2 regions of the Rhizobium sp. RAF36 genome follow, and region 2 is predicted to be linked to the other one. Evidence: predicted binding sites of a transcription regulator. Region 2 holds the regulator's gene; the other holds the start of a gene.
The links. Region 2 encodes PhoB, which activates phosphate uptake and scavenging genes when phosphate is short. Its sites were predicted from a motif close to TGTCATNNANCTGTCAT; they were not measured.
Positions count from the first base shown of each region.

Region 1: AB4Z25_RS03310 (LTA synthase family protein) is a predicted target of PhoB. The motif match lies at 4,548-4,564, and genes of this name have one in related genera.

Region 1 covers NZ_JBFREC010000001.1:660,011-667,892, forward strand. The annotation lists gene AB4Z25_RS03290 (pilus assembly protein TadG-related protein) at 1-851, opposite strand, end outside; gene AB4Z25_RS03295 (TadE/TadG family type IV pilus assembly protein) at 852-1,274, opposite strand; gene AB4Z25_RS03300 (GFA family protein) at 1,575-1,970, shown strand; gene AB4Z25_RS03305 (DUF1003 domain-containing protein) at 1,967-2,500, opposite strand; gene AB4Z25_RS03310 (LTA synthase family protein) at 2,583-4,472, opposite strand; gene AB4Z25_RS03315 (NAD+ synthase) at 4,715-6,394, shown strand; gene AB4Z25_RS03320 (hypothetical protein) at 6,439-6,645, shown strand; gene AB4Z25_RS03325 (TolB family protein) at 6,787-7,617, shown strand; cobalamin riboswitch at 7,636-7,816, shown strand; gene bluB (5,6-dimethylbenzimidazole synthase) at 7,860-7,882, shown strand, end outside.
Region 2 covers NZ_JBFREC010000002.1:430,872-438,753, forward strand. The annotation lists gene pstC (phosphate ABC transporter permease subunit PstC) at 1-762, shown strand, start outside; gene pstA (phosphate ABC transporter permease PstA) at 759-2,081, shown strand; gene pstB (phosphate ABC transporter ATP-binding protein PstB) at 2,097-2,912, shown strand; gene phoU (phosphate signaling complex protein PhoU) at 2,959-3,672, shown strand; gene phoB (phosphate regulon transcriptional regulator PhoB) at 3,705-4,388, shown strand; gene AB4Z25_RS08060 (GcrA family cell cycle regulator) at 4,455-4,991, opposite strand; gene AB4Z25_RS08065 (aspartate aminotransferase family protein) at 5,418-6,617, shown strand; gene argF (ornithine carbamoyltransferase) at 6,657-7,574, shown strand; gene AB4Z25_RS08075 (Hsp33 family molecular chaperone) at 7,669-7,882, shown strand, end outside.

The sequences.
Region 1 (7,882 bases), on a different contig from region 2:
ATATCTTCAAGCTTTACTTTGAGCTGGGTGGAGCCGAGGCCCTTCTCCAGCGCCGTGATCGTCTTGTTGACCGCAGCCGGGAGACCGGGCGTCTTGCCGAGCGTGTTCAACAGACGCGGATAGGAGACATCGGTCGCCAGCAACTCGTCATAGGTCGCGGCGTTGACATTGAGATTGGTCGCCAGGAGATCGAGATAGGAGAGCAGGTTGATGTCGGTCGAAGCAAGGCCTTCGTAATCGACCGCTTTCAGCGAGACAGTGGTGCCGAGGAGGGCGCTGAGCAGGGCGTTCAGCACGCCATCATTGACGCTTGCCAGACGCGAGCCGACGGAAAAGGCTGCGACTTTTGCTGCCGAGGCGGTGCCGGTGGCACTCAGCGTCGGGGCACTGGCGAAGATATTGGCGAAGGCCAATTCACCCTTCTGCGATACTGCAACTTTTACGGCATCGTAGGGCTGCTTTCCGGATACGAAGCGCTGATCGGGGGCAACGGTCTCGTCGGCGAGATAGGCGCCCAGCGAATAGCTGACGACAGCCTGGAATTGTGACGTATCCGAGCCCTTCGGGAGCGATCCCTTGCCGGTCAGGTAACCGTTCTCGGTAAGCACCGCCACGTTGATCCCGTTCTCTGTGAAATTGGCAAGAATTTGGTCAGCGGCACGGTTGATGTCCGACGCGGCGGCGATGGCGCCTATATCGCTCATCTGCTGCAGCCGGCGCTGCTGCAGCGTCAGCATGCCGTAGTCGACCCCGAGGCCAAGGGAGTAGATGATGAGGGGCGCGCAGAGAGCGGCACTGATGGCAATGTTGCCGCGCTTGTCACGGCAAAGCCTGAAGGCATTCAATGTCATTCAGATGCCTCCCATCCGGATCGTCGCGAAGCGCTTGATGGTATGGTCCGGAAGCGGAAAAGTGTATAAATTCCATATGGGTAGATTGGCGGAATCATATTCCGTCGTCACCGTGAACTGGTTGACGTTGCCGGGATCTGTGGTCACGGTAACGTGGATCTTGTCCTTCTGCAGCAAAGGATGATTGATCGTCGAAGCGGTGATGAAATTGTCGACCAGCGTTTCGCGCTCCTTGGCGGAAATGCCGGCGACAGCCGTGCGGGCGGCGTCGGCGGTGATCTGCTGGACGGAATGGGCGGCGGTCAGGTAGATCGCGTAGGCGATCAGCGTCAACATCACGAGCAGGAACAGCGGAGCGATGATCGCAAATTCAATCGCGGCGGCTCCCTTGTCGTTCGAACGGAAACGGCGAAACACTGTCATACTGCGCCTCATGCGAGCTTTGTAAGCTGTGTTCTGTATAGGCCTGAAACTATTAATTTTGGATTAGCTAATAAAAGTAATGCGTGTGTTTTGCTGCGGCAAGATGACCTATTTCGGGAAGGCCTTCCTGCTTTTCCATGCAACTCCCGATGGCTTTCGGCCGGAGAGGGCCTGACTCGACCAGTGCGGGGCGGTCTTTCAAACCATCAAAAACACTGAGCTTTTCCATCAACAGATTGGATTTGACCCCTTCGCCGTCTGCCGTCAGTTTCAGCAGGAGTTCAAATGGAGACGGCGGCAATGAGCGGAGACTATGCTGGAGGATGCGCCTGTGGCGCCGTGCGGTTTCGGGGCACTGGCAAGCCGGGGCCTGTCGTTGCCTGCCATTGCTCGCAGTGCCGGCGGCAGACGGGGTTGTATTTTACCTCAACCGACGTCCCGCTTGAGGGGCTTGTCATTGACGGCCGGGAGGCTTTGCACTGGTATCAGTCGAGCGATGCGGCAGAGCGCGGGTTCTGCCGCAATTGCGGATCGGGCTTGTTCTGGCAGCGCACCGGCGCCGACACGGTCTCGATCCTTGCCGGTGCCTTCGATCAGCCGAGCGGGCTGTCCATCGGCTACCATATCTACTGCGCCGACAAGGCCGATTTCTACGAGATCAACGACGGCCTGCCGCAATATCCCGAAAGTGCCTAGATGCGTTTGGCGTCGAGCGCGGCACTGAGCCTTGCGACGTCCTCGCGCAAAGAGGTCAGCTCGGTCAGCACGCGCATGTCGATCTTCTGGTGCAGCGCCAGCACTTCCAGCTCGGCCTTCAGGTTCACCTCATAATCCTTGGCTGCCTCCAGCCGGTCACGCTCGGCCTGGCGGTTCTGCGACATCATGATGATCGGTGCCTGGATCGCGGCGAGCATCGAGAGGATGAGATTGAGGAAGACGAAGGGGTAGGGGTCGAAGGCGCCGGTCGCCAGGATGATGGTGTTGATGACAGTCCAGATCACCAGGAAGGCCAGAAAGGTCAGGATGAAGGACCAGGAGCCGCCGACGCGGGCGATGCCATCGGCAATGCGCTGACCGAAGGACGACTCGGCCGAAAGGACGGCATTGACGTTGGTGGAGATGATCTTCCGTTCATGCGCCTTCTGCAGCACGCGCTTCTCGATGTCGCCGAGTTCGTCGGCACTCTTGCCGAAATGCGTGTGGATGAAATTGGGGAGGTTATACATGCGAGGCTCCGATGCTGTATCGCGTCGGAGCCAGTATTCCCGCTGATGGCCTGAATGCAATGCGAATTAGTGTCTTAGCTGCTCAGTAGCTGGCTTCGTTGACCATCACATGCTGCGGGAAGAAGCGGTCGAGCGTCTGCGCCTTGCCGAACATGACGTCGTGCTGCAGGTAGCGGTAATCGCGCACCAAGGGATCGAGCTTCTTCGGATCGAGCACCCAGTCCGGCGTCACCTCGTTCTTGCGGGTTGCCAGCTGGTAGCGGTCGATGATGTCGTATTTCTTCTGCACCCGGCCGAGGAAGCCGGTGTAGTAGGGATGCTCGAAGCCGGCGAACTTCAGAAGATTGTAGGAGATCAGCGACGGGCTGATGGTGCCGACATCCTGCTTGACGCCCTTCTTGTTCGACCAGATCACCAGCGGCGTCTCGTGCTGCTGCTTCATGACATCGAGCGGCGCCTTGCGGGTGGCGACCTGGTCCGGCATGTAACCGGCGCTCATATAGACATTACCGAGCGGAGGCAGGTGGTCGCCCCAGAGCACGATGATCGTCTCGCGGTCGCGGTGCGAGGCCCAGTCCATCAGCATCTTCAGGCTGTCGTCGGCTTCCTTGACGCCCTGCGTATAGGTTGCGAGCGTTGCGCGGTCGGCTTCCGGAATGTCGCCCTGGATATCGATCGAGTTATGGGCGTAGCGGTTGGCCTCGTACGGGCCATGTCCCTGCAGCGTGACAGCGAAGAAAAAGAACGGCTTATCCAGTCCGTCGCCCTCGCGCATGATTTCCTTCATCAGCGAGTCGTCGGAGGCAAAGATGCCGCGCTTTTCCATCGGCGGCAGGGTTTCCTCGGTGCGGAACTCCTCGAAGCCGAAATCCTTGTAGACCTCGTTGCGGTTCCAGAACCAGCCGCTGAAGGGATGGAGCGCGCGCGCCGTGTAGCCTTCGCCGCGGAAGAAGGTCGCGAGCGAGGGGACGTCGCGGCGGATATATTGCTGATAGGGAATGCTGCCATAGGGCAGGAAGGCATTGGAGAACCCCGTCAGCGCCTCGAACTCGACATTGGCGGTCATGCCGCCGAATTCGGGCGAGAAGACATAGCCGGACTGGGAGGCGCGGATCGTCGGCATCGGGTCGGCGCTGAAATTCAGCTTCTTCAGCCGCGTCGGATCCCAGAAGGATTCGCTCATCAGCATGATGACATCGGGTTTTTCACGCGGACCGGCGAGATAGCCGTAATTGCGGGCCGGGATCGCGTCGAGCGCCTCGGCGTTGAGGCCGGCAGGGGCGGCGACATCGGCCATCGGCACATTGAAGATGAAGGCGAGGATGAAGCCGTTGCTGCGATAATTTTCCTTCTGGTCCCACATCATCGGCACGACCTGCAGGCGGTCGCGGATGTAGGAATATTGCGAATAATCCATCAGCGAACCGAAGGCGGCGATCACCGGCAGGCCGAGGCAGAGGCGGCGAAGACGCGCCTGGTTCGACAGCTTCGGAAAGGTGCGCCAGGCATAACGCCAGCCGAACACCATGCCGGCGGCGAGCAGCACTAGGCCGACAACGATGGCGATTGCCGTGAACGGCCGGTCGCGCACCATCACCGGCAGCAACTCCATGATCTGCCGGCCGAAGAGGATATCCGAGGGATAGAAGGGATCGGACAGGTAATGCTGCTTCTGATTGGAGACGAACGCGGGGATCAAGACAAGCGGAACGAGGATCAGCGCCGAGAGATAGCGGCGGCCGAAGGCGGCATCGAGCGTCAGCATCAGGATGGTCAGCATGACGACGGTGGTCATACCGGGGCGGGCCGTCGAGGTCAGGAAATCGCCGACATCGGCAAGCGTGCTGCGGGCGATCCATTCGACGGCGATGACGCTGAGCAGTGCCATCGAAAAGGTGAATGCGATGCTGAGGGCGGCTCGGGCGGCGGGAGAGCGGACATTCGCGCCGAGACCAGCAGAAAGCAGCGCCATTCTTCTGGCCTGCGCGGACTTCATGACCAACGCGATCAAGGGCGGACTCCAATGTCATTCCCGCCGTCATCCCGGCGTCATAAAACCTTCACCGAACTGTCACATGCCCGCCATGAACGCTAGATGAACCGTTAATGTTTCCTTGCTTTTCCCGAAGATTTGAATTTTCGTCTGAGCAGACCCGGCGGCTTTTCATGGCAGGACACGTTGCGGGGCGAACGCGCGCGCGCTAAATAGATGACATGACACAGGAAAACGCTCCCTTGAACACGCTCCGGATTGCCGTCGGCCAGCTCAACCCAACGGTTGGCGATGTTGCTGGAAATCTTGCCAAAGCCCGCGAGGCACGCGCCGATGCGGCCCGTCAGGGCGCGGATCTGCTGCTTTTGACCGAGCTGTTCATTTCCGGCTATCCGCCCGAGGATCTGGTGCTGAAACCGGCATTCCTGAAGGCCTGCCTCAAGGCCATCGAGGACCTCGCAGCCGATACCGCGGATGGCGGACCGGGTCTGATTGTCGGCTTCCCGCGGCAGGGCGAGACCGGGCGGCACAATTCCGTCGCGGTGCTCGATGGCGGCAAGATCCTGGTGTTCCGGGACAAGATCGATCTGCCGAATTACGGCGAATTCGACGAGAAGCGTGTGTTCAGCGAAGGCTCGATGCCGGGACCGGTGAATTTCCGTGGTGTCAGGATCGGCGTGCCGATCTGCGAGGAGATCTGGAACGATCTCGGCGTCTGCGAGACGCTGGCCGAAAGCGGCGCCGAAATCCTGCTGGTGCCGAACGGCTCGCCCTATTATCGCGGCAAGGTGGATGTGCGCCATCAGGTGGCGCTGCGTCAGGTGATCGAAACGGGCCTGCCGCTGATCTTCGCCAACCAGCTCGGCGGCCAGGACGAACTGGTCTTCGACGGCGCGAGCTTTGCCTTCAACGGCGACAAGTCGCTGGCCTTCCAGATGAGCCAGTTCGAGCCGGCGCTTGCCGTGACCACTTGGAAGCGCGGCGACAACGGCTGGCGTTGCAGCGAAGGACCGATGTCGCATATTCCGGAGAAAGAGGAGGCCGATTACCGGGCCTGCCTGCTCGGCTTCCGCGACTACGTCAACAAGAACGGCTTCAAGAATGTCGTGCTTGGGCTCTCCGGCGGCATCGACTCGGCGATCTGCGCGGCAATTGCCGTCGATGCGCTGGGCGAGGAGCGGGTCCGCACCGTCATGCTGCCCTACCGCTACACGTCCGAGGATTCGCTGAACGATGCCGCCGAATGCGCCAAGGCGCTCGGCTGCCGCTACGACATCGTGCCGATCGAGGCGCCGGTGACCGGCTTTACCTCGGCGCTCTCCGATCTCTTCGAAGGCACCGATAGCGGCATCACCGAAGAAAACCTGCAGAGCCGCGCCCGCGGCACGATCCTGATGGCGATCTCCAACAAGTTCGGCTCGATGGTCGTCACCACCGGCAACAAGTCGGAAATGTCGGTCGGCTATGCGACGCTCTACGGTGATATGAACGGCGGCTTCAATCCGATCAAGGACCTCTACAAGATGCAGGTCTATGCGATCTCGCGCTGGCGCAATGCGCATGTGCCGCCGGATGCGCTTGGCCCATCAGGCGTGGTGATCCCACAAAACATCATCGACAAGGCGCCCTCTGCCGAACTGCGGCCTGATCAGACCGACCAGGATTCGCTGCCGCCTTATCCGGTTCTCGACGACATTCTCGAATGCCTCGTCGAGAAGGAAATGGGCGTCGATGAGATCGTCGCGCGCGGCCACGATGTCGCGACGGTGCACCGGATCGAGCATCTGCTCTATCTCGCCGAATACAAGCGCCGCCAGTCGGCGCCAGGCGTGAAGATCACCAAGAAGAATTTCGGCCGCGACCGCCGCTATCCGATCACCAACCGTTTTAGGGATCGGTAGGGGTATTATCATTTGCAGTTTGTCTAGATTGAGAGGGGACGAGCATGGCATTGCGCACAATTGCCTTGGATGAGCTCGATGGTTTTCAATTGGACGAAGCAAACCGGCTTTATTGGCGGGGCGAGACGGTCGTTCTTGAGCGCCGGTTGAAGCTCGAAACATATCAGATTGTTCTCGCTACATTGGCTACGGTCGGCGCTGTCGCATCTGGAATTCATCCTTTCCTAGTGAGTTGGCATCTTCTGAACTGAGGATTTCGTGTCCTTGAACCTCAGCTCGCTTTTGAAGCGATGCGCCTTTATCGAAACGCAGATGCATGGCACAAACCGCATGCAAATCAGAATGAAGCGGAACGGCTAAGCGCCGGGCCGCAGCAAATGCGGGAGGCATGCATGCGCAGTTCGGTCGAGATCTACAATATCCGCACCGGTCGGAGCCGGGTCGTGTTCCAGACGGAGCAGCTGATCGAGGCGCCGAATTTTTCGCCCGATGGCCGCTACCTACTGCTGAACGGTGATGGCCTTCTCTATCGCTTGTCACCGGACGGTGAGGGCGGTCTGCAGCAGGTCGATACCGGCTTTGCCACGGCCTGCAACAACGATCACGGCATTTCGCCCGACGGAAGGCAGTATGTGATCTCCGACAAGACCGAGCATGGCAAATCCTGCATCTATACCCTGCCGTCGGAAGGCGGCGCGCCGAAACAGATCACCGAAAACCTGCCGTCCTACTGGCATGGCTGGTCGCCTGACGGAAAGGAACTCGCCTATTGCGGCATTCGCGGCGATCTCTTCGATATCTACACGATTTCCGTCGATGGCGGCGCCGAGCGGCGGCTGACGCATGGCGAGGGGCGCAATGACGGGCCTGACTATTCCTTCGACGGGCAGTGGATCTATTTCAATTCCAGCCGCACCGGGCTGATGCAGATCTGGCGCATTCATCCCGATGGGACCGGTTTGGAGCAGGTCACGCACGACAATTACGGCAACTGGTTTGCCCATCCGGCGCCTACCAACGACAAGGTGCTGCTGCTTTCCTACGATCCTGACGTCTTCGATCATCCGCGCGACCTGCATGTGCGCCTGCGATTGATGGATATGGACGGCGGCAATCTGACGACGCTCTTCGAGCTGTTCGGCGGGCAGGGCACGATCAATGTTCCCTGCTGGTCACCTGATGGTGACGAGTTTGCCTATGTCCGGTATTTCCCGGCTACTTGAAGCTTCTCGTAAAAGCGGGCAAGAGGCATGGGTCAGGTGCCCGCTTGCCGCGGGAGAATCGGGAATCCGGTGCAAGCCCGGAACGTGCCCAACGCTGTAAGGCCGACGCCTGCCGCATCATGCCACTGGTTGACACCGGGAAGGCTGCGGTGGGCGGATGACGCCAAGTCAGAAGACCGGCCTGGCATCATAGACTGATCCCGCGCGGACGGCGGGGCGGTTGCGTTGTTGGGGATTTGACGATGCGGCCCATGAACAAGGATGC
Region 2 (7,882 bases):
GCGGGTGCCGGCAGCTCGTCCTTCGGTCAGTTCGGCCTGATCCCGCTGTTGCTCGGCACGCTCTATATTGGCGCCGTCGCCATGCTGGTCGCCGTACCGGTCGGCCTCTTCGCAGCCATCTACATGGCCGAATACGCTTCGCCGAAAATTCGTTCGCTTGCCAAGCCGCTGCTCGAAGTTCTGGCCGGTATCCCGACCATCGTCTACGGCTTCTTCGCGCTCGTCACCGTTGGCCCGTTCCTGCGCGATCTGTCGTCGCAGGTCAGCGGTCTTCTGACAGGCGACTACACGAACTTCATACAGGCACAGAGCGTTCTGACCGCCGGTATCGTCATGGGCATCATGCTGATCCCTTACGTGTCCTCGCTGTCCGACGATATCATCACCGCCGTACCGCGTGCGCTGCGTGACGGTTCGCTCGGCCTCGGCGCAACGCGCTCCGAAACCATCAAGAAGGTCGTGCTACCGGCCGCTCTTCCGGGTATCGTCGGTGCGCTGCTGATGACCGCATCGCGCGCCATCGGCGAAACGATGATCGTTGTGCTTGCGGCCGGTGTTGCCGCCCGCATCCAGATCAATCCGTTCGAGCCGATGACGACGGTCACGGTCAAGATCGTCAATCAGCTGACGGGTGACCTCGAGTTCACCTCGCCGCAGACGCTGGTTGCCTTCGCGCTCGGCATTACGCTCTTCTTCATCACGCTTTGCCTCAATATCTACGCGCTCTACATCGTGCGCAAATACCGGGAGCAGTACGAATGACGAATATTGTTTCTCCCGTTGCAGGCATCACTGTCTCCAAGGCTCCGGCACGCCGCGACATCGGCATCAAGCGCCGCTATGCCGCAGAACGCCGCTTCCAGGCCTATGGCATCGCTGCCATATCTTTTGGCCTGATCTTCCTGGCGATCCTGCTCTCGACGGTCATCCGCCAGGGCTATACCGCCTTCCAGCAGACGGCGATCACGCTTCCGGTGGAATTCACCGAAAAGACCATTGACCCGAGCAACAAGCGTGCGACCGATCCGTCGGTCCTCGTCTCTGCCAACTACGGCGCGTTGCTGCGTGACGCCATCGTCAAGCAGCTGAATGTCAACGCCTCGAGCCGTCCTGACGTCCGCGATGCTTCGGCCATGCTCTCCAAGGGCGCTCCGATCCAGCTGCGCGACATGGTTGTTTCCGACCCGTCGATCATCGGCAAGACGGTCAATGTCACGGTGCTTGCCGACGCCAATATCGATAGCGCCAGCAAAGGCCAGATCGATCTCTCTGTCGATGAGAAGAACCGCAAGGTGAACGACAAGCAGGTCGGCTGGATGAACGAGCTTAAGGCGAGCGGTGCTCTCTTCAAGCAGTTCAACACAGGCCTGTTCGTCAATGGCAATTCCAGCCGTCCGGAAGCAGCAGGTCTGGGCGTTGCGCTCATCGGCTCGCTCTACCTGATGCTGATCGTTCTGGTTCTTGCTTTGCCGATCGGTGTCGCCGCCTCGATCTATCTCGAGGAGTTTGCGCCGAAGAACAAGCTGACCGATCTCATCGAGGTCAATATCAACAACCTCGCTGCTGTTCCGTCGATCGTCTATGGTCTGCTCGGCCTCTCCGTCTTCATCAACTTCATGGGCCTGCCGCGTTCTGCTTCGCTGGTCGGTGGCCTGGTGTTGACGTTGATGACCCTGCCGACCATCATCATCGCTACCCGCGCTGCGTTGCGTGCCGTACCGCCGTCGATCCGCTCGGCCGCTCTCGGTCTCGGCGCATCGAAGATGCAGATGGTGTTCCACCACGTGCTGCCGCTTGCCATGCCGGGCATCCTGACCGGCACCATCATCGGCCTGGCGCATGCTCTCGGCGAAACCGCGCCTCTGCTGCTGATCGGCATGGTCGCCTTCGTCGCCAATGCGCCGACCACGCCGCTCGATCCGTCCACGGCACTTCCGGTCCAGGTTTACATGTGGGCCAACGAAGCCGAACGCGCCTTCGTGGAGCGTACCTCGGGTGCCATCATCGTCCTGCTCCTGTTCCTGATCGTCATGAACATCGGAGCCATCCTCTTGCGCCGTCGCTTTGAGCGCCGCTGGTAAACGGAGTAGAAACCCATGAACATGTTGACAGAAGCAGCAGTTGAGAAGGCTCTGGACCAGAAGATGAACAGCATCCCTTACAAGATGATCGGCCAGGACGTTTCGGTCTATTATGGCGAGAAACGTGCTCTTTTCGACGTCAAGCTGAACATCCGCGAAAACACTGTGACTGCGCTCATCGGTCCGTCCGGCTGCGGCAAGTCCACCTTCCTGCGCAGCCTGAACCGTATGAACGACACGATCGATAATTGCCGCGTCACCGGCAAGATCACGCTCGATGGCGATGATATCTACGATCCGGATATCGACGTCGTCGAACTTCGCGCCCGCGTCGGCATGGTGTTCCAGAAGCCGAACCCGTTCCCGAAGACGATCTATGAAAACGTCGCCTACGGCCCGCGCATCCACGGTCTCGCCAAGTCGAAAGCCGACATGGACCAGATCGTCGAGACCAGCCTGCAGCGTGCCGGCCTCTGGAACGAGGTCAAGGACCGTGTGCATGAATCCGGCACCGGCCTCTCCGGCGGTCAGCAGCAGCGTCTCTGCATCGCCCGTGCCGTCGCGGTCTCGCCTGAGGTCATCCTCATGGACGAACCCTGCTCTGCGCTCGACCCGATCGCTACAGCAAAGGTCGAGGAGTTGATCCACGAGCTGCGCGAAAGCTACACGATCGTCATCGTGACGCACTCCATGCAGCAGGCGGCCCGCGTCTCTCAGCGCACCGCCATGTTCCACCTCGGCAACCTCGTCGAGGAGAACGATACCGACAAGATGTTCACCAATCCGGACGATCCGCGCACCCAGGACTACATCATGGGCCGCTTCGGCTGATCTTTGGCGTCACGACTTCCGATAGAGACACTCAAGGACATTTCCCATGGCATCGACACATATCTTTTCTGCATATGACGAAGATCTGAAGTTCCTGACCCGCCGCATCTCCGAAATGGGCGGTCTGGCGGAACAGATGGTCTCCGACGCTGTGCGCGCGCTGGTCAACGGCGATGGCGCCCTGGCGCAGAAGGTCATCTCCGACGACGTGATCCTTGATCACGCCGAGCGCGAGATCAACGACAAGGCGATCGTCACCATCGCCCGCCGCCAGCCGATGGCGTCGGACCTGCGCGAGATCATGGGGTCGATCCGCATCGCCGCCGACCTCGAGCGCGTCGGCGATCTTGGCAAGAACACCGCCAAGCGCGTTATCGCCGTGCAGAGCACCGGCGTTCCGCGCAAGCTCGGCCGCGGCCTGGAGCATCTCTCCGAACTGGCGCTCGTCCAGCTCAAGGAAGTGCTCGACGTCTACACGACGCGCGCTGCCGACAAGGCGAAGTCGATCCGTGAGCGCGACGAGGAAATCGACGCGATGTACACCTCGCTGTTCCGCGAGCTCCTGACCTACATGATGGAAGATCCGCGCAACATCACCAGCTGCACGCATCTCTTGTTCTGTGCCAAGAACATCGAACGCATCGGCGACCACGCCACCAACATCGCAGAAACCATCTACTACATGGCGACCGGCGCCCAGCCGGAGGGCGAGCGTCCGAAGGACGACACCGCCAACACCGTCGGCGCGGTCACGGAATAATATCCGGACCGGGCCTCAGGAGACAGAACAGAATGATCCCGAGAGTTGCAGTCGTTGAAGACGAAGAAGCACTGAGCGTGCTTCTTCGTTACAATCTCGAAGCCGAAGGTTTCGAGGTCGACACCATCCTGCGCGGCGATGAGGCGGAAATCCGCCTTCAGGAGCGGACGCCGGACCTTCTTATCCTTGATTGGATGCTGCCTGGCGTATCAGGCATCGAGCTTTGCCGTCGGCTGCGCATGCGCCCGGAGACCGAGCGCCTGCCGATCATCATGCTGACGGCGCGCGGCGAGGAAAGCGAACGCGTTCGTGGCCTCTCGACCGGTGCCGACGACTATGTCGTCAAGCCGTTCTCGACGCCCGAGCTCGTCGCTCGCGTCAAGGCGATGCTGCGCCGCGCAAAGCCTGAAGTTCTCTCGACCGTGCTGAAATGCGGCGATATCGAACTCGACCGAGAGACGCACCGCGTTCATCGCAAGACCCGCGAAGTCCGTCTCGGACCGACCGAGTTTCGCCTGCTGGAATTCCTGATGGCCTCTCCCGGCCGCGTCTTCTCGCGCTCGCAGCTTCTGGATGGCGTCTGGGGTCACGACATCTATGTCGACGAGCGCACTGTCGACGTCCATGTCGGCCGTCTGCGCAAGGCGCTGAACTTCTCCAATATGCAGGATGTCATCCGCACCGTTCGCGGCGCTGGATATTCGATGGAAGCTTGAAGCTTTCGGAATTGAGACACAAAAAAACGGGCCGTAAGGCCCGTTTTTCGTTTGTGCTTACCCGGCTCAGTTTGCCCGGGCTGCTGCCCTACGGCGCTCGTTGACCGGTTGGTAGGCCAGGCGCTGGTGGTAGGTGCAGTAAGGCGAAGAATCCGGGCTTTCGCAGCCGCAGAAGTGAAAATCGTCCTTCAAGGGATCGCCGACCGGCCACTTGCAGGTGCGCTCGGTGAGTTCCGTCAGGCCGAGGCGGCGGGAGATCGGGACGATCACATTCTTGGCGGGACGGTATTCCATCTCCTCCATGACGTCGATTTCGATCTCTTCCTTCAGCATCGTCGCGCCCTGCTGGCGGGTGACCGTACGGGTCGTCGCCAGACGCGATGCGTAGGTTGGGGCGCGGGGTGCTGCCGCCGTACGCTTGGGAGCGCGGGCAGCCGTGGCGTTGCCGCCGGCCTTCGCACGGCCCGGCAGCGCCAGACGGTGAACCTTGCCGATAACGGCGTTACGGCTGACGCCGCCAAGCTGGGCAGCGATCTGGCTCGCGCTCAGCCCTTCGGACCACAGTTTCTTGAGTTTCTCGACCCGCTCGTCTGTCCAGTTCATGCCCTGTGTCTCCGCCGTTTAAGCGTTGCGAAGGCAGAATCCCTCACTGTTTGCCCCGAACGAATCCGGCACAAGAAACGCTTGACTAATTTTGGTGACTAGTTCCGCCGCATGCAGTCTAGTAATTGAGTTTTAACCTAGTGTGAGGCTGACTCCGTGACAAGAGTCGCAGGAATCCGGATGAATCGAATTCGGGGTTTTCCCCAACTTGCTTCCCCTGAGAGTCATTTCTGCAACATTAGCTGTTGATAAAACGCGACATTGCTTGAGCGTCTCTCAGAAGCCACGAAAGCCGCAGTTTTGTTGACATTGCAGTGCGAAAAGTAAATAGTGCCAGTCGCCGCCGAAAGGCGGCATTTTTAATTTTTCGGACCTGGTTTTTTAGCCGGAGTCCGGTTGCCCGTAACGCTGACAGGAGACCGCGCCATGGCTGAAGCCGCGCCGCTATATGATACCTATTCTCGTGCCCCATTGCGGTTCGAGCGAGGTGAGGGCGTGTGGCTGATTACCGAAACTGGCGAGCGATATCTGGATTTCGGTGCCGGCGTCGCGGTGACCTCGGTCGGCCACAGCAATCCGCATGTCGTGGATACCCTGAAGGCACAGGCCGACAAGGTCTGGCACCTGTCCAACATCTATGAAATCCCCGGGCAGGAAAAGCTCGCCAGGCGGCTGACGGAGGCGACTTTCGCCGACAAGGTGTTCTTCACCAATTCCGGCGCGGAAGCCCTGGAATGCGCGATCAAGACCGCACGCCGCTACCAGTATTCGAAGGGCCATCCCGAGCGCTTCCATATCATCACGTTCGAAGGCGCCTTCCACGGCCGGACGCTGGCAACGATCGCTGCCGGCGGGCAGGAGAAGTATCTGGAAGGCTTCGGCCCCAAGGCGCCGGGTTTCGACCAGGTGCCCTTCGGTGATATCGACGCCGTCCGCGCCGCAATCACTGATGCGACCGCAGGCATTCTTATCGAGCCGGTTCAGGGCGAGGGTGGCATTCGCCCGGTGACCACCGAGTTCATGAAGGCGCTGCGCGCGCTCTGCGACGAGAAGGGCCTGCTGCTCATTCTCGACGAGGTCCAGACCGGCGTCGGCCGTACCGGTAAGTTCTTTGCCTGTGAGTGGTCCGGCGTGACCCCTGATATCATGGCTGTCGCCAAGGGCATCGGTGGCGGCTTCCCGCTCGGCGCCTGCCTGGCAACGGCGGAAGCTGCGTCCGGCATGAAGGCCGGTACCCACGGCTCGACCTATGGCGGCAACCCGCTCGCCATGGCTGTCGGCGGCGCCGTGCTCGACATCGTCCTTGCTGAAGGCTTCCTGCAGCACGTTCGCGACGTCGCTCTGATCTTCCGCCAAGGCCTGGCATCGCTCAAGGACCGCTATCCCGACGTGATCGAGGATATCCGCGGCGAGGGTCTGCTGCTTGGTATCAAGGCCGCCGTTCCCTCGACCGAACTTCTGGCTGCCATCCGCGGTGCGCACCTGCTTGGCGTGCCCGCCGGCGACAACGTTGTGCGCCTGCTGCCGCCTTTGGTCGTCACTGCCGAGGAGGCCCGCGAGGGTCTTGCCCGCATTGAGCAGGCTGCCGAAAGCATTCGCGCATCGAAGGCCAAGAAGACGGCTTGAACGGATAGATGCCTTCCGGGGCAAACAGGTAAGGACGACATGGCTTCCCCCAAACACTTCCTCGATCTTTCGGCGATGAGCTCTGCCGATCTGCGCGTCATCATGGACGACGCGATGCTGCGCAAGCAGGCGTTCAAATCAGGCAAGGGCGACAAGCCGCTGGCCGGCAAAATGCTGGCGATGATCTTCGAAAAGCCCTCCACCCGGACGCGCGTCTCCTTCGATGTCGGCATGCGCCAGCTGGGCGGCGAGACGCTGTTCCTCTCGGGCACCGAAATGCAGCTCGGCCGCGCCGAGACGATCGGCGACACGGCCAAGGTTCTGTCGCGCTATGTCGACGCGATCATGATCCGCACCACCGAGCATCACCGCATGCTGGAGCTTGCCGAACACGCAACGGTACCGGTGATCAATGCGCTGACGGATGATACGCATCCCTGCCAGATCATGGCCGACATCATGACCTTCGAAGAGCATCGCGGCCCGGTCAAGGGCAAGACGATCGCTTGGACCGGCGACGGCAACAACGTGCTGCATTCGCTGGTCGAAGGAGCTGCCCGTTTCGGCTACCGCATGAACATGGCTGTCCCCCTTGGTTCCGAGCCGAAGGATCACTATCTGAACTGGGCCCGCAATGAGGGCGCCGAAATCATGCTCAGCCATGATGCCGACCGTGCGGTCGAAGGCGCCGATTGCGTGGTAACCGATACCTGGGTCTCCATGAATCAGGAACATCGGGCTCGCGGTCACAACGTCTTCCAGCCTTATCAGGTCAATCAGGCTTTGATGGCGAAAGCAGGCAAGGATGCATTGTTCATGCATTGCCTGCCCGCCCATCGTGGTGAGGAAGTGACGGACGATGTGATCGATGGCCCGCAATCCGTGGTCTTCGATGAAGCGGAAAACCGTCTTCATGCGCAGAAGTCGATTCTTGCATGGTGCCTGGGCGCGATCTGAACCATATTGGACGCCACATCCGGCCTGATGGCCTGGTGGCCGCGCGAGCGGGAAGACAGCTTGGTCTGCCGCTCTGACGACTAGGAGTAAGACCATGGCAGACACAGCCGCCGCTCTCAACGAGCTTCATTTCGCCGGCGATGATCACGTCGTCCCCTTTCAGGTCGAAGGCCTGGATGTGCGTGGCCGCGCCGTCCAGCTCGGCCCGATGCTCGACGCCATCCTTGAGCGCCACCACTATCCCGCACCCGTCGCCCGGCTTCTGGCCGAAGTCGTGGTCCTGACGGTTCTGCTCGGCACGTCGCTGA